One region of the Lysinibacillus sp. OL1 genome, then DNA from elsewhere that is predicted to be linked to it. Evidence: riboswitches for the same ligand, from Rfam matches in the RefSeq annotation. Region 1 holds a riboswitch; each other region holds the start of a gene.
What was found. A riboswitch is a leader RNA that binds a small molecule or an ion and turns the genes downstream of it on or off. The one in region 1 is predicted to bind cobalamin.
Positions count from the first base shown of each region.

Region 1 (9,195 bases):
AAAGTGACCGAAATTCGCCTTTATAACGGCAGTCGCTTTGAGACCGTTCAACAGGTAGAGGCAGGAGAAATTTTCGCTGTCAAAGGACTGAGCCAGGCAAACATTGGGGATCGAATCGGTACAACGATGCTATCACAGCCCTATGAGCTTGTCCCAACTTTACAGGCAAAGGTTCAATATGAGGGTGATCAGCATATCAAGGAAGTGCTACAGATTTTCCGGTTACTCGAAGCAGAAGAGCCGTCCTTGCGTGTGGTCTGGCAGGAAAAATTTCAGGAAATCCATGTGCATATTATGGGTGCCATTCAATTGGAGGTCCTGACAGAGGTATTAATGACGCGTTTTTCATTAGCTGTCTCCTTTGGTGAGCCGCAAATTTTATACATGGAAACCATTGCGACGACCGTAACGGGCTATGGTCATTTCGAGCCCCTCAAGCATTATGCAGAAGTTCATTTATTAATGGAGCCAAATCCACGTGGAACAGGTAATACCTTCACCAATGCCTGTCATGCCGATCATTTATCTGTAGGCAATCAGCGCCTTGTTGAAAAGCATCTGTTTGAGCGTGACCATCATGGGCTACTGACAGGCTTCCCTGTAACAGATATTCATTTTACACTTCTAACAGGTCGCGGGCACAATGAACATACATCGGGGGGAGATTTCCGTGAAGCCAGTTTCCGTGCCCTGCGTCAGGGGCTGGAGCAGGCACAAAATGTCCTACTTGAACCCTATTATCGCTTTAAAATGAAAGCTTCAAATGACTTTATCGGTCGTATGATGACTGATATTCAGCAAGCAGCTGGCACGTTCGATGACCCGATTTTATCCGAAACGGATGTTATCCTAACAGGTCGTGCACCTGTTGCCACTTTAATGAGCTACAGTACAACCTTTGCCGCCTATACAAATGGGAAAGGTGCACTCACACTCCAATTTGATGGCTATGATGTGTGCCATAATACAGAGGATGTGATTGCACAGATTGGCTACGATAAAAATGCCGACCCTGAGTATAGTTCCTCTAGTATCTTTTGTGCTAAGGGCAAAGGATATTCGGTTCCATGGCAAGAAGCACAGGCAGCCATGCATTGCCTGTAGGATGGGATGAGCCTGCTCGCTTCGGGTATTTCCTCGGCTTCCACGGGTATCCATCGCTCTAGCGCGGGTATTTCTTGCTTGGGCATCAATATATCTCTACCCTACAATAAGATATTACAAGCCCTCCAAAAAATGGAGGGCTTGTTTTTATAGTGCACCGACAGCTTTCTTTGTTGGATTGTCCAACAAATATGCGGGTTCAACTATTACATAGTCATGCTTGTTCGTAAAATCAATGAGTACCTTACCAGGTTGACTTTTTAATAGTTGTAGATGATCAATTAATTGCAGTAAAAGCTCGTGACCGTTGCCACGTGGATGCCAGTTGAAATGATAATCATTTAACGCTTGCACCGCTTCAATAAATTGGGCATATTCCTGCTGCACAAATGCAATGAGTTTGTCATGATGAGATGCTAAATCATATAAATATGTTTCGTAAAAGCGCATGACAATCGAGCATAATAAGTCATTGACACGAGCGGCACTTAAAACAGGCTTGGGCTCCAATGATAGACGGTCGAGGTTGGGCTTTGCGCGTGTAGAATCAATGCGCGTAATTAAGTGATACGCTTCTCCTTTGACCTCATAGACAATCGGATTGGTCGGCATGTACATCATAAAACTATTCGTCTTTGTTTTTAGTTCATCTGCTATGGCTGCTTTCGCTAAAAGATGACCGTCCACATCCCCATTTTGTATCCAAATAATTTCTTTATTATATAAGATTTGCTCAAAGAAGCGATCATTGCGAATCAGCTTCGTTGCTAATAATTGATCGATCAGAGACTCGACCACCATTCTTGTTTTCGCTTTCTTGGCAACTTCTGTGCGTGGTTGCTTACAAATGTTCAGATCTTCATAAGGCGTTTCCAACGTTGTCGTTACATGAATATTTGTCATACGTGCATCCCCTTTGCGTACATATTTTCAAAACAAAAAGGACTCCCTACTTTTGAGGAAATCCTTCATTTTATCTTCTTTCATCACACAATGCCAAACAAACCCTAAGTATGTGTGAACGAGTTCGATTATGAACCCTTTCATTTACTATGGGCGTTTGACGTACTGTGACGAACAGAGCATTCTGTTTTGTCAACATGCCACCTCCTATTCCTCGTAGGTTTATGGTGTGTACTCGTAACAGGCAGGTATCCTGACTCATGGTCATCGCCACTTTTCCCCTTCCCATCATTTGACAGTGGTTGCTGAAAAGTCGCTCACATTTACAGTTGCGGGACAGTGTCGGATTCACACCGACTTCCCTTTTAAGCAAATTGCACGCAATTTACACCTATTACTACACGCTATTCAGTTGTCATAGGAATCGAGTGTACTCCACATTCCTATTAGATTACTAAAATCAATTGTAAAGTAGTGTTTTTCTAAAGTCAAATATCATAATATTTTCCAAACTACTAATAAAGTTATAGCGGGATATAAAAAAGGTGAACTGCGTATTTTTTATCTTTCATTGACTTTATAATGAAAGATAGTGTACTTCTAATAGTGGAAGGATGAAAAATATGAAAACAAGTCAACAATTAGTAACGAGTAATTTAGAGGAAAAAATGAAACTATTTACTCGAGCCGTTTCTGGACAAATTATAGAGGAAGCTCATTTTGTCATAGCCAATACAAATATTCCAACTGATACATTTAATTTGTTAGTAGCGAAATCGCCTATAATTCATAAGGAAAATCATCTTAAACAAAGGATTAATCATTTCATTGTGAATAAGCTCCCCTTCAGCACGTGGGTGGATGTCAACTATCTAAGCGATGATTGGCTACAGCTGATAAAAGACTGCAATTTACAGGAAGCTGAGCGAAATATGATGATGAAGCTTGACCATACACTTCACACAGGTCCACGAATTTCCAATTATCTTACCATCACAGAAGTAAGTAACAAGGAAGAGCTTCTACAATATAAGGAAGTTTTTCTAAGTTTATTTGGAGAAACAGCAGAAAGAGATGCATTAGAAATTTACTTTCATCAATTCTCACAGGAAAAACTAGCATCAAATGCTCGCATGTTTATTGGTTGTATAAATGAAGTACCTATCGCTACGGGATTATTAATCGACAGTAAACATAGCTATGGGATTTATGATGTGATGACAAAAGATGCGTATAGGGGCAAGGGTTATGGCAGTGAGATGTTTCAATTCCTACTCAGTCAAACAATCGATAAGCAAAAGCCCGTAGTCTTACAGGCATCAGAGGATGGAAAAAATATTTATAAACGCTTCGGGTTTAAAGAAGTCGGAGAAATGATTGTATTTGAATAAAACTTCGCCAAGGCGCTCTTATTTACACTTGACAGTATTTTCGAGCTTACCGTAATCATGAAGCTGATTTAAAATCCGTTACACCGGACCCCTTCCTGGCACGACAGAAAAGCCTCGCAAATCTGCGGGCTTTTGGTTGTGCACATGTACTATTAGCACCTTCATTACGTCCCCAAAACATACTGTGCTAAGACGCTTTGCACCTTATAAATATTTGTCGCCTTATTGAAGTTTTTTTGAATCGGTAATGGACTGCCAGACACCCATATTTTAAGCTCTGCATCTAAATCAAATGTTCCAGCTGTTTCGACTGAAAAATGAACGATATTTTTATAGGGAATGGAATGATACTCTGTTTTCTTGCCAGTCACTCCTTGCTTATCAATGAGGATTAATCGTTTATTGGTAAAAATAAACGTGTCTCTAATAATTTTATAGGCGTTCTTGACTGTCTCGTTTGGAATTAATAAATTATGGACCTCCTCCTGTAGTTTTTCTAAATTCACCTCGCTTGCATTGCCGATCAATCCATCAAATAAGCCCACTATCTGTCCCCTTTCGCTCTCGTTTATTTAATGTATTACAAAGAAGTGAGAGCTACGACAGGAAATGGTGGTATTATTTAGCCTATAGAGGGGGTGAGTGGTTGCGAATAATGATAGCTGCCTTAGTGTCTCTACTAGCCGTTGTTTTACTAGGATGTAATGAAAAACCAGATGATAAATTAGCTAAGGTCAGCATTTCTATTGGTGCTAAATTTAACAAGGTGAACACTGATTTTTTTAAAGAATATACGGATGAAGAATCACTTACACTATTCCAACAAGCCATTGCAACAACAGTCAAAAACGAGGGTGTTGTCAATATGGCTTCGCCAGAATATGATGTACAAATAGTGGACAAGGCAGGAAACAAATATCGCTATCATCTTTGGTTAGGTGATAAAGGGCAAAACAGTAGTTTGATGCATGTCGAGGATACGCATACGATCTACACAATATCTGAGGAGTTCACTGAAAAATGAGCTGCGCTCGTTCACTCATAAAAAAAACACTTCCCATTCAAAGGAAGTGTTTTGCCAAATCAATGATCCATTGCCTGAAACAGCATTTTTGCATAGCTGTCCGTGAAGGTAAAGCCGTTATTCTCTTTGTTGCTCTCATCAACAATGGTTCCAGCCTTCATCACATAAATGCGATCGCATAAATAGGAAACAGCCTTTAAGTCATGAGAGATAAAGAGAATGGCCATTGCCCTTTCTTTATTCAAGGTCTTTAATAAATCAACGATTTCTCGTTGAATCAAGCGATCTAGGCTTGAAATAATTTCATCACATACGATTAATTGTGGCTCGACCAAAAGGGATCGTAATAAATTAACTCGCTGTTTTTCTCCGCCACTTAGCTCAGAGGGCAAGGCATGTAAGATATCTGTTGGTAGCTTGACCTTCTCCAGCATGGTCTGTAAATAGGTGTCCGTTATAGGTTGCTTATGCTGAAGCGGCTCTCTTAATAGGTCCCTTACAGTCCACATGGGATTTAAAGAGGCTGTTGCATTTTGAAAAATAATCTGGCAGTTGTCATAAAAAGCTGCGCGACGATGCTTGGTTATTGGTTGCTGTTGAAAGTATACTGCCCCTTTTTCAGGAGCTTCTAGCTGCATAATTACTTTGGCCAATGTGCTTTTGCCACTGCCACTTTCTCCTACTAAGCCGACTATTTCCCCTTTTCCTACAGTAAGATGAATATGATTTAATATTGGGCGTCCCTTTCGATAGCTTTTACAAATATTGTGAACCTGAAGTATCAAAGCCCACACCTCCTCCTAAAAATGATGCGCAACTAGCTGACTAGTGTATGGATGCTTAGGCTGCTCAAAGATTTCTGTTACTCGCCCTCGCTCCACAATTTCTCCATTTTTCATGACGAGGATAAAATCCGCGATGGAAGCAGCTACATCTAAATCATGGGTAATTAAGAGTACGGTTGTTTCTAGCTGTGTATGAAGCCTTTTCAATTGTTGAATAAATTCCTGTTGATGTAGCATATCTAAGGAAGAGGTTGGTTCATCCGCTAATAAAACAGCTGGCGCCAGATAAAGAGCACAGGCAAGCATACAGCGTTGTAGCATTCCTCCAGAAAGCTCGAAGGGATAGCGCTCCAACACATCTGCTGGTAAATGTAAATCCTGTACAATATGCTTCATTTCAGCTAGAAATACTGCCTTTGTCTGCCCCATCCGTAAGGCAGTTAATCCATACAATTGCTGTTTCATTTTTTGCGTTGGCGAAAAGCTATTAGCAGCATCCTGAAAAATCGTAAAGAAGTGCCTTTGGCGTAGTACAGCTTGATCCTGTTTTGCTAATTCCACTATATTTCTTCCATTAAAAAAGATTGAGCCTTCAACTGTTGCTTGCGCTGGAAGCATGCCTAGAATGGCAGAGAGCATGGTGCTTTTTCCACTACCGCTTTCACCTATCATCACGGTAATCTGACCTTTTGGCACCGTAAACGAGAGATCATTCAATATAAATTTTTCGTTTATTCGAACAGTAACATTCTCTATTTTAAACATGGGTCTGTCCCCCTCTCTGCTTAAATCTACTACCAATAGCTTGCACGCATAAAATCGTTACGAAAATGAACATCCCAGGAAAAAGGCCCATCCACCAAGCCCCGACAAGTAAATCATTTTGTGCAGTATAGAGCATCGTCCCCCACGATGGAATGGACTGTGGAACACCGATACCTAAAAAGCTTAAGGATACTTCCGTAAAAATAGCACCAGCAAAATTAAATATCGTCACGACAAAAATGGCGGGAAGACTATTACGCAATAAATGACGAAAAAGAATCTTCCACAGCGGCGTGCGAAACATCTTCGCCATGTGGATAAACTCTAATTCCTTCAACCGGATAAATTCAGAGCGCACGATACGGGCAGTGACAAACCAGCCTGTGCACCCCATAATCATTGCCATGCGCCATACACTTCCTTGCATAATCGCTTGAAGAGCAAGCACAATCACTAAAGATGGAATTGTTAAAAATGCCTCTAGTATACGCATCATCACTGCATCAATAGCTTCACCTAAATAGCCACTTATACCGCCATAGATAATGCCAATTATGCTGGATAGAACAACCGATAACGTAGCGATAAAAAGGGTCACTCTACCACCAACGAGTAGGCGGGAAAGAACATCTCTACCTAGCTGATCTGTGCCAAGGAGGTGTGTTCCATTAGGTGCTTCATAAATATGATTCATATCCATCGCGTTTGGCTCAAAAGGCACTAACCATGAGGAAAATAGGGTGAAGCCTACTAAAAGACCAAGAATCACTAGCCAAAAGATGAGCATTTTTTGCTCTTTTCTCATACGATTCCCCCTCTTCTTAAGCGGGGATTGAGACAAATCATGAGGACATCAATCACAAATAAACAGATAACGACTACTACGCCAGTGATTAAAATGGCACCCATCAGCACAGGAAAGTCCTTTACCATCACTGCTTTCACTAAAAGCTGACCTAAGCCTGACCAGCCAAATAATGTTTCAACCACGATGGATCCTCCAAAAAATGATGGGATGGTCACACCGACATAATTGATATATGGAATAATGGCATTGCGTAAAATCATCCTACGAATAGCTCGCTCTGGTACTCCGTTGGCACGTGCCACCTCTACATAATAACGATGCTTCTCTGCCTTCACATTTTCCTGTAAAAAACGTGCGAATACCCCTACATGTGCCAGTACAAGGACCGATAAAGGAAGAACCATATGGTATAGTCGGTCCACAAGGCCGCCATCCCCTCGTACATCCTTCATCCCCGATGAAGGAAACCAGCCTAGTTGTACAGAGAACACCATGATGAATAAAATGCCAAGCCAAAATGGAGGAATGGCTGAGCTAGCAATACTTACAAAGGAAAGTCCGCGATCTAATAACGAACCCTCCTTCATGCCTGCCTGTAAGCCGAGCCATGTTGAGGCAATGGCTACGATGCCTAAAGTTCCAACAACGAGCTGTAATGTATTTGGTAAACGTTCTTGTATAATTGTCGCTACTGGTCTGCCTTCTTTTGCCGAGTAGCCTAAATTTCCTTGCATCGCTTCACGGAGCCACACACCATATTGATAGAGTATCGGTTGATCCAGACCAAAAGCTGTTTCAATGCGTTCTTTCTCCGCTGTCGATAACGTTTGGGCATTGCCACCATAATATGCTGCAGCTGGATTACCAGGAGCCGCATGCATCAGGAAAAAAGAGAGGAAGCTCACGATAATGAGGACAATTGTCCCCATTATCACGCGCTTCCCGATCCATTTAGCGATCATGCCATTTCCACTCCTCGACATTCCAGAGGAAGCCTGCCCCATGATGACCTAAAATGCGCTCTTTGACGCCACTAATCTGCTGATTAATACCATACACAGCATCCACATAGGCAAAGTAGGCGAATGGTGGATCTTGTGCTAGCTCCTCCTGTAATGCCCCATAGACTTCCTTACGTTTTTCAGGATCAACGGTTGTACGCCCCTCCTCTAGCAATGCATCCACTTTCGGATTGTTATAGCTACCGTAATTGTAGCCAGCACTTGTGAGACTGGATTCACCAGAATGGAAGAGACTATACGTATGATGGTCAGCATCATACGGGCTTCCCCAGCCAACCATAAAGGCTTCTGTTTCTTCAATGACAATATTGCTCCAATCGAGTGCAGCTACTTGCACATCTGCCCCAATCTCTTTATAGCCTTCTGCCACATAATTAGCCATGTTCACACGCACTGTGTCAGTAATAGGTGCCGTAATAGTAAATGCTAATTTTTGATTATTCTTATAGCGGAAACCATCCTCAGCTAGTTGCCAGCCCGCTTGTTCGAGTAGCTCGCTTGCTTTATCAAGGTCATATTTATAATGCTCAATGTTGGCGTTTACAAAGGCATGCTTTTGTAGCGGCGAGTATGCTTCTGTACCGTATCCATATAAAATGCCTTTGACAATACCTGCACGATCTGTCCCATAGCTAATGGCCTTGCGAACAGCAACGTCTTGCCAAATAGGATACTTCATATTAAAGAGAACACCACGATAATCTGCTGATTCCACCTCATATAGCTTTAAATGCTCGACCTTCGATAGCTCCTCTACCTGATTCGGGTCTAGTAACGCTATATCGACCTCACCCGATTTTAGCTGGAGCGCACGCACATTACTATCGGGGATAAATTTAAAAATTACTTTCTCGATAGAAGCTTTTGTGCCAAAGAAAGATGGATATGCCTTTAGTGTCAGGCTTGTCCCTTTGTCCCATTGTTCAAACATATACGGACCCGCACCGATTGGCTGCTGGTTAAATGTAGCGGTTCTCATCTCTTGCCCCTCAAAGGCATGCTTTGGTAAAATTGGCACCGTTAATTTGTCTAATAGCGGTGTAAATGGCTCATCTAATTGGATAGTCATCGTCATGTCATTGACCTTTTCCATTGACACAACATGGCTAAAATCAGACTTTAAATAAGAACCGTTTGCATCATCCAAAATACTGTTAATGGTAAACATAATATCGTCCACCGTTAATGGGTGCCCATCATGGAAGGTTACATCCCTGTGAATCGAAATGGTATAAATCATCTGGTCATCTGATATTTTAATACTTTGAGCAATATCATTGATGGGTACATTATGCTCATCAAAGCGCATCAGACCTCTAAATAAAAAGGCATCTAAATTGGTTTCCTCCAAAAGAGGATTTAAGCCTGAAAACTCAGACTCTGAGGCAAAAAC
Region 1 covers NZ_SJDS01000002.1:439,743-448,937, forward strand. The annotation lists gene EW028_RS06560 (elongation factor G) at 1-1,104, shown strand, start outside; gene EW028_RS06565 (hypothetical protein) at 1,252-2,007, opposite strand; cobalamin riboswitch at 2,234-2,417, opposite strand; gene EW028_RS06570 (GNAT family N-acetyltransferase) at 2,631-3,398, shown strand; gene EW028_RS06575 (PH domain-containing protein) at 3,563-3,943, opposite strand; gene EW028_RS06580 (YhfM domain-containing protein) at 4,054-4,422, shown strand; gene EW028_RS06585 (ABC transporter ATP-binding protein) at 4,482-5,207, opposite strand; gene EW028_RS06590 (ATP-binding cassette domain-containing protein) at 5,223-5,972, opposite strand; gene EW028_RS06595 (ABC transporter permease) at 5,965-6,777, opposite strand; gene EW028_RS06600 (ABC transporter permease) at 6,774-7,742, opposite strand; gene EW028_RS06605 (ABC transporter substrate-binding protein) at 7,732-9,195, opposite strand, start outside.

Region 2 (5,860 bases), 180 kb from region 1:
ATCACTACATTGTTCCAGAGTATGAGGGACAAGCCTTACAACTAACAGAAAATAAAGTGTTAGCCGACTTTTTAGAGGCGAAGGAAACTTTCGGTATCATTGCGAAGCCGACACTAATTGGTCCCTATACATTTTATAAGTTAACGAAAGGCTACAACAAATTAACACAGGTTGAGTACTTATTAGCTTTATTACCACTCTATACGCAGGTATTAAAAGAATTAGTGGATGCAGGTGCCACTTGGATTCAGCTAGAAGAGCCATCCCTCGTCTTAACACTTGATCCAGCAGAGATAAAGCTGGTGAAAGAAATGTATGACCAGTTAGCCACTGCCGTTCCTGAGGCTAAAATAATGCTACAGACTTATTTCGAAGCTTTAAGTGCCTATGAAGCATTAAGTACATTGCCTGTTCAAGGATTCGGTTTGGACTTTGTTCATGGCTATAAAGGAAATATGGCGTCACTTCGTCAATTTGGTTTCCCGCAGGATAAAGTATTAGGAATAGGGGTTGTGAATGGCCGTGATATTTGGCGTTCAAACCTGGCGGAGGTCAATGCGACAATTCAAGCCATTGAACAGCTAAGTCATGCTGCTGAACTATGGATTCAACCATCAAGTAACCTACAGCACGTTCCAATCACAACCTCTCTTGAAAATGAACTTGACCCTGTTTTAAAGCAGTCTCTGGCCTTCGCAGATGAGAAAATCATAGAAATCACGGGGCTGACTAAATATAGACGAGATAAAGATGGTTCCTTACAACATAATTTTTCAGAAAGTATGAAGGCGATTGAGGCTCTAAAAAAACATCCAATCCGCCAAAATAAGTTAATTCATCAAGCCGTTCAAACTGTGACAAAGCAAGATTTTGAACGACACAGTAATTTTACGAAGCGACAAACGATCCAACAACAAGCCTTAGGATTACCGCTGTTTCCAACAACTACAATCGGTAGCTTCCCGCAATCAGATGAAGTGAAAAGAAATCGTAATGCGTGGCGAAAGAAACAATTATCGAATGAAGCCTATGAAACATTTTTAGAAGACGAAACAAAGCGCTGGATCTCCATACAAGAGGAATTAGATATCGATGTACTTGTTCATGGTGAATTTGAGCGTACAGATATGGTCGAATATTTCGGTGAAAAGCTGACTGGCTTTGCCTTTACAGAGAAAGCGTGGGTTGTTTCATATGGATCACGCTGTGTGAAGCCTCCGATCATTTATGGAGATGTTGCATGGGCTTCACCAATTACCGTAAAAGAATCCGCCTATGCCCAAAGCCTAACGAAGCGATTTGTAAAAGGCATGCTGACAGGGCCAGTAACAATATTAAATTGGTCCTTTGTGCGAGATGATTTGTCCCGTAAAGATGTCGCTTATCAAATTGCATTAGCACTCCGTAAAGAGGTGGAAGCACTAGAAAACGCAGGTATATCAATTATTCAAGTGGACGAGCCAGCGTTAAGAGAAGGTTTACCGCTTAGAAAGGAGGAATGGGGGGCTTACTTAGAGTGGGCTGTCAATTCCTTTAAGCTTGCGACATCTAGTGTCAAAGATGAAACACAAATCCATACACATATGTGTTACTGTGAGTTTAATGATTTCATCGAACCAATTAGCGCACTAGATGCAGATGTGATTTCCATAGAAACATCACGAAGTCATGGGGAACTTATTACCTCACTACAAGTACAGCCCTATAAAAAAGGAATTGGCTTAGGCGTCTATGATATTCATAGCCCTCGTGTACCAAGCGAGGATGAAATGCTCGCTATTATGAAAGATAGTCTACAGGTGCTGGACCGTTATCAATTCTGGGTGAATCCAGATTGTGGCTTAAAAACGAGAAAAGAAGATGAAACCGTTGCAGCTTTAGCGAATATGGTTGCTGCTACTAAAACGTTGCGTCAAGCTGTACAACAATCTACATCAAGCTAACGAAATGATTTTTAATCTACTACATCTACTCTCCAATAACGAAGACTAGGGTAAATCCCTAGTCTTTTTATGTTACGTCGATATATATATTATCTTCAGAAAGTAAAATTGACGTGAACAGGCGAGCATGTTATGTTTATTACTAATTTCATAGCAATCATTACAAGTTTGAGTGAAATCGTCTTTCATTCAATTAAAAGGAAAATGGGTGAAAATCCCATGCTGTCCCGCAGCTGTAAATGAGGAGTTTTGTTTCAAATACCACTGAGTGAGTACTTGGGAAGGTGAAACAAAATGATGATTCATGAGCCAGAATGCCTGCTTGTAAGAAGATTCATTGATGATCTACGAAAGATAGGGAGATGGATGGAGACTTGCTCATCGTGGGTTTTTCTGTCCTTATTCTTTTTTAGAATAAGGTTTTTTTATGCCTTCTCTTCTTCAACAAGTAGATGTATTTGTACTACGAATAGAGATAGGAGACAGAAAATGAGATTGACAAAGTATTTACTTCCTTTCCTGCTTGTCCTGACGTTCAGTTTACTTGCTGGCTGTACAGGCACGAATGAAGAAAAGGAAAAGACCTCAGCAAACCAAACAGATGAAAAAATAATAACGATTGGCTGGCCATTAGATGTCGGTCCATTGAATCCTCATACATATTTACCGAATCAAATGACTGCCCAAGCAATGGTTTATGAATCCTTGGTGGAATACAATGATGATGGTACTGTTACGCCTAAGCTCGCCGAAAGCTGGGACATCTCTGAGGATAAAACTTCGTATACTTTCCATCTAAGAAAAGACGTGAAATATTCAGACGGCACTGTATTTAATGCAGATAATGTCATTCGTAACTTTGACGCCGTTTTAGCGAATCGAGACATGCATTCTTGGATGGGCATGGTTAACCACATGAAAGAGGTTGTAAAAGTAGATGATTTTACAATTCGTCTGCAATTGGATGAGCCTTATTATCCAGTCTTAAACGAACTTGCCTTCGTCAGACCTTTCCGTTTTTTAGGGGATAACGGATTCCCAAAGGATGATATGACGCAAGATTCTATCAAAGCACCGATTGGAACAGGCCCTTGGGTATTAACTGAATACAAAAAGGACGAATATGCATTATTTAGTCGCAATGAAAACTATTGGGGAGAAAAACCACTAGTTGAACAAATAAAAGTAAAAATTATTCCTGACTCAGAATCTATTTCATTAGCATTTGAAAACGAAGAATTAGATTTAATTTATGGGCGTGGCATTATTAGTTTAGATAACTATACGTATTTAAAAGACAGTGGCAAATACAAAACTGCTACCTCTGAGCCTTTATCTACGAAAGCACTGCTATTCAATACACAATCTGGTCCATTATCTGAGCTAAAGGTACGTCAAGCCATTCAATATGCTATTAATAAGGAACAAATGGTCGACAGTATTACACATGGTACGGAAAAAGTAGCGAACACATTGTTCTGGGATGCGATTCCTTATGCCAATATAGATTTAGCACCTATTGTATACAATCCAGAAAAAGCCCAACAATTGCTAGATGAGGCAGGGTGGTTATTACCTAAGGGTGAAAAAATTCGTTCAAAAAACGGACAGCTGTTGTCTTTAGATTTGATTTACATTGCATCCGATGCAATTCAAAAACCAATGGCAGAATTAATGCAAGGTGAACTCGCAAAAATTGGCGTTCAGTTGAATTTAGAAGGGGCAGATGTAATGGTCGGTCTTCAAAAATTGATGGATGACCAGGTGGATATTAATTTCTGGCGTACCAATGGACCACCTACAGATCCACATAGCTTTGCAAATGAATCAGCTACACCAAATGCTAGTGGTGTGTACGAGGCGAAATTAGGCCTAGCAAACGCCAAAGAAATCGATACGAAAATTCACCAATTATTAGTAGGAACAGATGAACAGGAACGCGTGCAGCTTTACACGAATATTTTAACGATGTTTCATGACCAGGCACTCTTTTACCCTATTTCTTACGAAACAAATAATGTGATTTATCAACCATCTCTAAAGGATTTTGCACCACGTGCATCTGAATATGATATACCTTATGCACAAATGGCTAAAGAAAAATAAAAGTGGAGGAGAGAGTGTGTCTAGCAGAGACAGCTCTCTCTTTATCATAGGATTGAGTAGGAAGTGACAGCATGTATGAATCAACATGGATCTTTTGTTTAAAAAGAATTTTAACATTGCCCTTTGTCTTATTAGGCGTTTCCATCCTAACCTTTGTATTTATTCGTTTTGTTCCTGTAGAGCCTGCTGAAGTCATACTACGTTTGGCAAGGGTTGCGCCAACAGAGGAAGCCATTCAGGCATTACGTGAGGAACTGGGAACGGACAAGTCGTTTTTTCTTCAATATTTGCTATGGGGAAAGGGCGTAATCCAGCTAGATTTTGGAAAATCTTTTGTTAGTAAATTACCTGTGGCACATGAACTATTCGTGAAATTACCCGCAACCATTGAATTAGCTATTGCTGCGTTTATCCTCATTTTAGGGCTAAGTATTCCATTCGGAGTAATAAGCGCATTGTATAAGCACACCATCATCGATAAAATCATACGATTCTTTAGCATATTGAGTGTGTCGATTCCAGCCTTTTGGTTAGGTTTCCTATTACTCTATTTATTTAGCTTAAAATTAGGACTCTTTCCGACAAACGGGAAGGGCACACCTGCTCATTTAGTTTTTCCCGCCTTCGCACTGGCGTTACCAACAATTGGATTATTCGTTCAGCTTATCCGTTCAACCATCCTAGAAGAATTACAGCAGCAATATGTTCAATATGCACGGCTAAGAGGATTAAAAAGCTCCGTGATTCTTATCCGTCATGTTTTGCGAAATGCTGCTATTCCCTTGACTTCCTTGCTAGGCATGACCCTTGGCAATCTTTTAGGTGGAGCCGTGATTGTGGAGCAGGTTTTTAGCTGGCCCGGACTCGGCAGGTACTTAATAGAATCCATTATGAACAGGGATTATCCAGTTGTACAATGCTATGTGTTAATTATTGCGGTTATCTATGTGCTTGCCAATTTATGTACAGATATATTGCATCGTTTATTGGACCCTCATCTAATGATGAAGGGTAGGAGAGATTAAAAATGAAATTTGTACGAACAAAAAGTGGCAACTTAACAGGATTAATCAGTCTATTCCTCCTTGTCATTACTGGCTTATTAGGACTGTTGGCGCCAATTTTAATGCCACACGACCCTTTTGCTGTCGATATTGCTAAGAAATTTTCAGTCCCGTCTTGGGACTATCCATTAGGTACAGATCATTTAGGAAGGTGTATCTTGTCACGCCTTCTTTTAGGTATTCGTTATTCTTTAGGTTCAGCGCTCATCATTCAGCTAGTCGCTATTGTTTTAGCTATCCTACTGGGTGCTTTTGTAGCGTTGAAAAGAGGATTAATTGATTTTCTTTTTATTCGATTATGTGATATTTTATTAGCCTTTCCGACACTCGTACTTGCATTTGGGCTGTTAGGTATATTAGGTCCTAGCTTAAAAAATGTTTTAATAGCGCTCATTTTCACACAGCTTATTTATTATGCAAGAATGATCCGAGGTTTGTTTATTGGCATCAATGAGAAAGACTTTGTTCAAGCTGCTAGGATAACGGGCACTACAGGTATCCAATTAATTAGACGCCATTATATACCCAATCTATTGCCATCTATTGTCACGATTGTCGCATTAGATATCGGGAAGGTGATTTTAGAAATTGCAGGCTTTTCCTTTATCGGACTTGGGGTGCAGGCACCGATTCCAGAATGGGGCATGATGATCAATGAAGGAAAGCAATACATGAGACAGCATCCTGAATTAATGCTTTATCCAGGACTTGCCATCATCCTTGTTGTGTTATTGTTTAATCAATTAG
Region 2 covers NZ_SJDS01000002.1:258,723-264,582, reverse strand. The annotation lists gene metE (5-methyltetrahydropteroyltriglutamate--homocysteine S-methyltransferase) at 1-1,943, shown strand, start outside; cobalamin riboswitch at 2,091-2,283, shown strand; gene nikA (nickel ABC transporter substrate-binding protein) at 2,433-4,049, shown strand; gene nikB (nickel ABC transporter permease) at 4,121-5,074, shown strand; gene EW028_RS05690 (ABC transporter permease subunit) at 5,077-5,860, shown strand, end outside.
Region 2: another riboswitch for cobalamin. It lies ahead of nikA (nickel ABC transporter substrate-binding protein); the one in region 1 lies ahead of EW028_RS06565 (hypothetical protein).

Region 3 (9,195 bases), 190 kb from region 1:
ACAGTCAAAATAGGGGAGAAAAATATATTAACCTCTATCAACCTGACAGCTTATAAAGGGCGAGTCCTAGGAATTATCGGGGAAAGTGGCAGTGGCAAGTCTATGCTTTGCCATGCCATCATGCAAACATTACCGTCCTTTGCCCATGTCAGCCAAGGGGAAGTACTCTATCTGCAAGAAAATTTATTAAACGTTTCAGCTACTAAATGGAGAGCTTATCGTGGCAGACATCTTTCGATGATTTTGCAAAACCCACCCGCTGCATTTGATCATATTCAAACGATTGAAAGTCATTTTCGAGAAACATTAAAAGCACACTTTAAGCTTACAAAAAAAGAAATGAGACAGATCGCCCTTGATGCTTTGAAAAAAGTTCATTTACCTCAGCCAGAGCAGCTCTTGTCCTACTATCCTTTCCAGTTAAGTGGAGGCATGCTACAGCGAGTGATGATTGCTCTGTCAATGGCGATACAGGCCTCCCTCTACATCGCAGACGAGCCTACGACTGCTCTGGATACCATCAATCAGAAACAAGTATTAACACTATTTAATCAAATTCGCTCAGAAACAGATGCTACCATACTCCTTGTCTCGCATGATTTAGGTGTCATTGCTGAGCTTGCGGACGATGTGGCTGTGATGTATCAAGGAGAAATCGTTGAGCAAGCAAATGTTTTTGATTTTTTTGATGCGCCTCAGCATCCCTATACCAAGAAACTTTTACAAGCGAGAATGCTATGAGGTGATAAAATGACGCTACTAGAAGTAAAAAATATTGAGAAATACTATGCGCAAAGACCATTTCTATTCAAACGAGGACAGGAAGCCCCTGTATTAGAGAATGTGACATTTTCACTTCAGGAAGGAGAATGTCTTGGCATCGTCGGTCAAAGTGGTTCTGGAAAAAGCACATTAGGGCGCATTATTTTAGGGATTGAACGACCAACAAACGGAGAGCTGATCTTTCAAGGTGTCAATTTATACGAAGCACCCAGCAAAGAGAAAAAAATGATACGAAGAAATTTACAGGCTGTTTTTCAAAATAGTTATCATTCATTTAATCCAAAACAGACGATTTTCGAAATACTCGAAGAACCGTTTTTGAATTTCGAGCATTTTAGCAAAGCAGAGCGACAACAGAAAGTAAGGGAATTACTAGACTGTGTAGAGTTAGAGTGGGCAATGGCTCAAAACTATTCCTCACAGCTAAGTGGGGGACAGCAGCAACGAGTCAACATTGCTAGAGCTCTTGCATTAAAGCCGAAACTGATTGTTTTAGATGAGGCCATTAGTAGTCTTGATATGATTTTGCAAAAGACGATTATAGAGCTACTGCAAAGACTTCAAAAAGAGCTACAGCTTGCTTATCTATTCATTTCACATGATTTACAGGCCACACGTTTTATGTCAGATCGCATCCTTGTGATGCAGCATGGTCAGCTAGTGGAGGAGATAGGCAAGGATGGGACATATCAGCACCCCGCTTCACAAGCGTTATACAATGCAATTTTGCCATCACACCCGCGGGAAAGAAAAAAGAAGGATAGACCCAATTAAACAGAAACGCCATTTTGAGAAATTAAAAATGGCGTTTTCTTAATTTTTAAAGCAATATAGAAACAAAAATAAATAAAATTAATCAAGATATTAATTTTATTTATTTTTTAATTAAAATTATTAATTTTATTATTTACATCTTTAATTTCTTTATTATATAATCAGCTTAACTTAAAGGAAGGAGTTCACTATGGCTTATCAAGTAATCACAAATTGTCCTGTCTGCAGTAAAACATTAAAAATTACGAAGTTACAGTGTTCTCATTGTCACACGACCATTGAAAATGAGTTTGAATTGTCGAAGCTAGCATCCTTATCCCAGGATCAGCTTCATTTTGTGGAAGTATTTTTAACCTGCCGAGGAAATATTAAAGAGGTTGAAAAGGAACTGGGGGTTTCGTATCCAACAGTACGAGGCAAGCTAAATGATATTATTTCATCCCTTGGCTATGCTCAAAGGAAGAAAAATGAAGTAGATGAGAAAAAAATTGTAAGCATGCTTGAAAATGGCGAAATCACAACAGATGAAGCCATAAAGCTCTTAAAAGACGAATAGGGAGGAACGACCATGAAAGAGGAAATTACAAAAGTGTTAACGATGATTCAAGAGGGCAAAATTGATGCGGATAAAGGATCAGAGCTGATTCAAGTGCTACAACAGAAAGAAGAATCAGAGAATAAATTTGTGGAAAAAACAAAGTATTTAGATAAAACGTTAAAGGTCCGTGTTGTATCCACCGAAAATGATAATGTCACGGTAAATTTACCAATTAAACTTGTCAAAGCCGTATTGATGGCAGGACACAGCATCGCTGCAAGTATTCCGCAATCGGAAAAATACGTAAAAGATATCGACATCAATCTTCTTCTTGAAGCGATTGAAAATGAACTAGATGGACAAATTGTAGATATAAAATCAGCAAACGGGGATTCCGTTGCAGTCTTCATTGAGTAGAGGCGACGAATGATGCATGTAAAAGTGAAAGCAAAAGACGTTCGCTTTACCGTCCCTGTTCCCTATACTGTGCTAACCATTGTCCTCTCCATTTTAACTTCTAAATGGATTCAGCAACAAGCCAATAAGTGGACAAAGGCATACTTCGATAAAATGAAAATAGACTTTACCTTTCCGCTCATCGATAAAGAAATGCTAAAGCCGATTATCAAGGAACTACAAAATTATAAAGGACTTGTGCTAGTCGATGTCAAAGCTCAGGACGGGACTGAGGTTAAGGTTAGACTATAATCCCAATGATAGAATGGTAAGAGCATGTTATGATAAAAGCATGCTCTTTATTAATGTAATGAGCATCATTTGAAATGGGTAAGAGATGATCATTATTTCAGAACTTATGATAGAGACAACTATTTTTCAATGGTACATAAAATAGAAGATTTCTTTAAACTCAAATTAGAATTCTAGATCCATTTTAATAGAAAATCACGTACATCGTTAAAAATAGATTTTTGATTTGGGTATAAGTGATTAGTGGTAATCTATTTGGAACTACATAATTAAAAATACTGAATAATCCAAAAATAAAGAAGTTTAGAATCTTGATTTACTTTTCATTTGAAGGATGGTACACTTAAAACTATTGAACAACAACTATATATTGTGTTCGTTTTACAAAGGTACTACTACATGTAGTTTAAAAGGGAAGTTCGGTACAATTCCGACGCTGTCCCCGCAACTGTGAAGCTGACGATGATTGCAACCACTGTGCATTTGCATGGGAAGGGAATCAGAGAATGAAGCAAAGCCAGGAGACCTGCCTTTATAAAACAAATTTATCATTTCTTCGGGGATTAAGAGATGGGAACGTCAGTATTTTTGGTATGTTAACGTTTCCATTTAGCCTATCTCTCTAGAGGAGATAGGCTTTTTTATTTTATGAAAAGAGGGATTTCTATGAAACTTTATACGAAAACAATTTGTCCAAAATGCCTATGGGTAAAATCTGAACTACAACGTGCAGGACTTGAAGCTGAAATTGTTAACATCGATCACGATGAACAAGCAAAGCAAACGATTATTGACGCAGGTTTTTTAAGTGTGCCTGTTTTAGAGATGAATGAAACTTTTATAGGAGATGTTCAGGAAATTGTTTCTCAAATTGAGTTGATTGCCCTATGATTGTTTACGCGAGTCGTACAGGTAATGTCCGAAATGTTGTATCCAAATTAAAGGCAGAATGTATCGAGCTCTCGGAAGAATTGCGATTGAACAAGCCATATCTCTTAATTACCTACACAGATGGTTTAGGTGACATTCCAGCAAAGGTACAACGTTTCTTAGAAAAAAACAGGGATTTTTGTAAAGGAGTAGTTGCCAGTGGGAATAGTAACTTCGGTCATCATGTATTTGGCGCTGCTGGTGAGAAAATCGCTGCTACCTATCATGTACCCTTAGTAAGGAAATTAGATTTACGAGGTAATCAAACGGATTACGAAGCAATACAAACGTTTTATGAAACGAGGGTAATGAGATGAAAACCTATTTAAAGCTTAATAATGACGTACTGAATCGTTATAGTACAACTGGATTACTTGAGTTAGAAAAGGACCGCGAAGCTACGCGCCGCTACTTTTTAGAGTATGTTAACGTACGTTTGCGTTATTTTATAGATATTGAGGAAAAAATACGCTATTTAGTTGATGAGGGCTACTATGAGAAAGCATTTATCGACATGTACGAAATGGAATTTATTAAGAAGCTGTACAAGAAAGCCTATGATTATAATTTCCGCTTTCCATCCTTTATGAGCGCTAGCAAATTTTACGATAGCTATGCTATGAAAAGTCGTGATGGGGAAGAGATCTTAGAAAAGTATGAGGATCGTATTGTCATTATTGCTTTGTATTTAGCTCAAGGAAACACGGCTTTAGCAGAACGCTCTGTCGAAGCAATGATGGAAGCCTATCAGCCTGCAACACCAACTGCTTTAAATAGTGGTAAGAAAGCACGTGGTGAATTAGTCAGCTGCTTTAAATTATCAATGGATGACTCCATGAATAGTATTGCTGAAAATATTGGCTATTGTTTAGAGCTATCACGCCTTGGTGGTGGAGTTGGGGTCAACTTAACAGATTTACGTCCATTAGGTGATCCAATTAAAGAGATATTAAATCGTGCAAGTGGTGTCATCCCAGTAGCGAAACTGTTAGAAAATTCTTTCAGTTATTCTAATCAGCTAGGGCAACGAAATGGCTCAGGTGTTGTCTATCTAAATATTTTCCATGCAGACATAGAAAATTTCATTTCATCAAAAAAACCAAATGCTGATGATAAAATTCGCCTCGCAACCCTTTCAACAGGGATTATTATACCTAGTATTTTCTTCGAACTGATGAAACGTGATAAGGATATTGTGTTGTTTAGCCCATATGATATTTTTAAAGAATATGGTAAACGTATGTCTGAAATTTCCATTTCAGACATGTACTACGAGCTACTTGATAACCCTAAAATTCGTAAAATTAAACGTTTAAATGCACGTAAGCTTTACACAGAGGTGAAAAAAGCACAATTTGAATCAGGCTATCCGTTTGAAATCTTTGATGATAATGTCAATAAGGTACATCCTTTAAAAAATATTGGACGTGTCAAAATGTCCAATTTATGTACAGAAATCTTACAAGTACAAGAGACAAGTATCATTACGGACCAGGATCAACCAAATGACTATGGATTAGATGTATCGTGTAACTTAGGTTCCATCGATATCCATGCAGCAAGTAAAGTTAATGATTTCGGCGCATTAGTCGATACAGCCATGCACCTATTAACGAATGTATCGCAAATGACGCACATTAAGAATGTACCGTCTGTTGCAAAAGCCAATCAATTAATGCATTCTGTAGGGCTTGGCTGTATGAACCTCCATGGGCATCTCGTGACAGAAGGCATCCTGTACGGCTCAAAAGATTCCATTGATTTCATGGATCACTTTATGGAAGCGATGAACTATTATTCTCTGAAATCTTCGATGGAAATGGCGAAAGAAAAAGCTGCAACCTTCTACCGATTTGAGGACAGTGATTATGCATCAGGTAGCTATTTTGACCAATATATCAATAAAACTGAAGAAGAACTATCGCCTGCTGTGTTGAAGGCGCTTGGCAATATTCCAATCATCACAAACAAGATGTGGGAAACGTTAAAGCAGGATGTAATGCAGTACGGTCTATTCCATTCCTATCGTTTGGCTATTGCCCCAACTGGTAGTATTTCATATATTCGTAGCTGTACGGCTTCAATCGCACCATGTACAGAGCGCGTAGAGGTTCGTGATTACGCCGATAGTAGAACCATTTATCCAATGCCTCATTTAACAAATGACAATAGTCATTTATATGTGGAGGCGTATGATGTGAATCCTTATGATTTAATTGATTTATATGCAGCTTCTCAAAAGCACGTTGACCAAGGTATTTCCATGACGCTTTATGTAACGGACAATTGGACAACCGAACAATTGGCTAAAGTATACATTTATGCGTGGATAAAGGGCATTAAGTCTGTTTACTATGTTCGTCAACGATTACAAAGCTTAGAGGAGTGTGTAGCATGTCAAATATAATTTATGAGGCAGTCAATTGGAATAAGGCAACAAGTGAGCTTGCCCAAATATTTTGGGACCAGCAATGGAAGCAAATTTGGTTTCCAGAAGAAATTGCGGTCAGTAAAGATATTAAACAATGGAAAAGCTTTGAGCATCAGGACACATATAAAAAAGTATTTGCAGGATTAACCTTACTGGATACTGTACAAACAAATATCGGGATGAATCGTGTTGCTGCTTATACAGACGATTTACAGGAAAAGGCTGTCCTAACCGTTTTTGATGCATTCGAGGCGATACATGCCAAGTCCTATTCTTATATTTTCACAACGCTTTGTACAAACGAAGAAATCGACGAGCTATTTGAATGGGTCAAAAAAAATGAATTTCTACAGTATAAGGCCAATAAAATAGCAGACATTTATAATAGTATTGAAGAAGGCAATCCAGAGAGCTTATGGAAAGCGATGTTTTCATCCGTTATGCTTGAATCTTTCCTGTTTTATTCTGGCTTTTTCTATCCACTATACTTAGGAGGACAAGGCTTCCTACGAAACAGTGCCGAGATTATTTCACTCATCTTGCGCGATGAATCTATCCATGGGGTAGCAGTTGGATTTTTTGCTCAAAATTTATTCAAGCAATTTTCAAAGGAAAAGCAAGAAGAGCTACATTTATGGGGCTATGAGCTATTATTAGATTTATATCAAAATGAAATGAAGTATACAGATGATATTTATGCGGAAACAGGATTATCACCTGAAGTGCGAGCATATGTACGTTATAATGCTAATAAAGCTTTAATGAATGTCGGCTTTGAAGCCATGTTCCCAGAAGAGGAAGTCAATCCAATTGTGATGAATGGTATTCGTAATGAAGGCTCCACATATGATTTCTTTTCACAAAAGGGTGCTACCTATGCCAAGGCAAAAGTTGCGCCAATCACAGATGACACATTCAATTTTAATCGTTAAGGATGAAGAACAATGAATCTAGAAGTAAAAATTAAAAAAGTTCACGCTGATGCCATGCTACCGATACAAGCCAACCCTGGTGATGCAGGCATGGACCTCTATTCCATAGAAGCAGTAGAAATCCCAGCAGGCGTAGCCAAACTCATTAAGACAGGTATTCAGATTGAGTTACCTAAGGGAACGGAAGCCCAAATTCGACCAAGAAGTGGACTAGCATTAAAGCATAGTGTAACCGTACTGAATAGCCCAGGCACTATAGATGAAGGCTATAGAGGCGAAATCGGTGTTATTTTAATCAACCATGGTCAAGAACCGTTTATCGTAGAAAAATCAATGCGCATTGCTCAAATGGTTATACAATTTGTTCCTTCTATTCAATTAGTGGAAGTAGATGAATTATCTCAAACGGTCCGTGGAGAATCTGGATTTGGTGCAAGTGGTACGAAATAGCGTACCTATATATAAACCGCATAAAGTTTACTTAAAAATCCTGCGAAAATGCAGGATTTTTTTGTTATCGTAGCTCATAGCAGAAGGAAATAATAGGGTTCATATGGAATGAAGTAATGATAGCGAAGTAAAGGAGCTAATAATCATGAAAAAAATATGTTCAGGTATTTTCCTTATGTTGATTGTCATTCTTACATCGATCACAACTGCTACAGCAGCTAGTAGTCAACTAAAAGTGGACGGTATGACAGTACAAACGGATGTGAAGCCCGAAATAAAAAACAATCGAACAATGGTACCTTTACGCGTGATTAGTGAAAATTTAGGGGCTAAGGTGCATTGGTCGGATGGGCAAGTAATACTGACCCAAAGTGAGATGAAAGTCAGTTTAAAGTTAAACAGTAGTAAAGCCACAGTAAATGGAAAAACGGTATTATTGGATGCGAAGCCATACTTAAAGAATGGACGCACCATTGTACCATTACGTTTTCTAGCAGAAACCTTTGGCTGTAAAGTTCAATACGATCATTTAACGATCTCAATCGATACAGAGCCATTGATGATTAAGGGTGTTGAAGTGAAAGCATTACTTCATGAATACCACATGACAATGGGGGGAGTAGTCGAGCAAATCAATGGCAATGCCTATATGCAAGAAATGCACCGTATATTTACTAAAAATATGGGCAAGAAGATAAAACAGCCTAACGACTACACATGGTCTGTCCATAGCACCGTAATTGGGGGCTATTATAAAATGGGCCAATATGATTTCCTGAACAAGGAAGGTAGTAGCATAGCACGTTATGATCTCTATTCGTTGGTGCAATCTTCAGATAAACCTTTGACTGGACAGCCAGACGTGTTGATTTATGACGCAGCTGTTGACCAATGGTATGAGTTTAACAAAACTGCCAGTGACTCTATTTATTCGTTAATGGAAACTGCCACGAGAAATGGCTTTGTGACAGTTATTAGTAATACAGTTCCTTGATTATATAATCCATTAAAAACGCAGTAGAAGAGCACATCTATAAATAAGATGTGCTCTTCTTATTTTAGTGAGGATAAAAAATGCTAATCATTTTTATTTAGAAAAGTACTAGGCATGACTACAAGAACTACTGTTCCACGAGCACAAAGCGTATCCTGCGCGTAAACTTCAGTTTCTACTTTCCATTTTTTCGGGTGAATTTCCTCAACAGTGCCAATTGCCTTTAATGGAACATGTTGGGGTGTTGGCTTTAGGAAATCTACATTAAGGTTAGCAGTTACAAATCGAGGTGGCTCCGCTCCATCACCAATTTCATGTCCATTTTTACGATGCAAGGCAAGCGCTGCTGACCCTGTTCCATGGCAATCAATTAATGAAGCAATTAAACCACCATAGATAAATCCTGGAATACCCATATATTTTGATTCAGGTGTATAGATTGTAATCGTCTTATCACCATGCCACCCCGTGCGAAGATGATGACCATCATCATTCAAACGGCCACACCCATAACACCAAGCGATATCATCTGGATAAATATCTTGAATTGCTTTTTCTACTTTTAATTCTTCCATTCTTCTCTCCCCAATACTCTAGTATTATTTGTTTCTAATCGAACGTTAATCATTTAAGTATAATTAATCATTTCCATTCC
Region 3 covers NZ_SJDS01000002.1:249,459-258,653, reverse strand. The annotation lists gene EW028_RS05685 (ABC transporter ATP-binding protein) at 1-741, shown strand, start outside; gene EW028_RS05680 (ABC transporter ATP-binding protein) at 751-1,557, shown strand; gene EW028_RS05675 (DUF2089 domain-containing protein) at 1,748-2,113, shown strand; gene EW028_RS05670 (SHOCT-like domain-containing protein) at 2,126-2,512, shown strand; gene EW028_RS05665 (hypothetical protein) at 2,522-2,803, shown strand; cobalamin riboswitch at 3,174-3,351, shown strand; gene EW028_RS05660 (glutaredoxin family protein) at 3,470-3,694, shown strand; gene nrdI (class Ib ribonucleoside-diphosphate reductase assembly flavoprotein NrdI) at 3,691-4,050, shown strand; gene nrdE (class 1b ribonucleoside-diphosphate reductase subunit alpha) at 4,047-6,140, shown strand; gene nrdF (class 1b ribonucleoside-diphosphate reductase subunit beta) at 6,128-7,096, shown strand; gene dut (dUTP diphosphatase) at 7,109-7,546, shown strand; gene EW028_RS05635 (copper amine oxidase N-terminal domain-containing protein) at 7,692-8,540, shown strand; gene EW028_RS05630 (PaaI family thioesterase) at 8,624-9,115, opposite strand.
Region 3: another riboswitch for cobalamin. It lies ahead of EW028_RS05660 (glutaredoxin family protein); the one in region 1 lies ahead of EW028_RS06565 (hypothetical protein).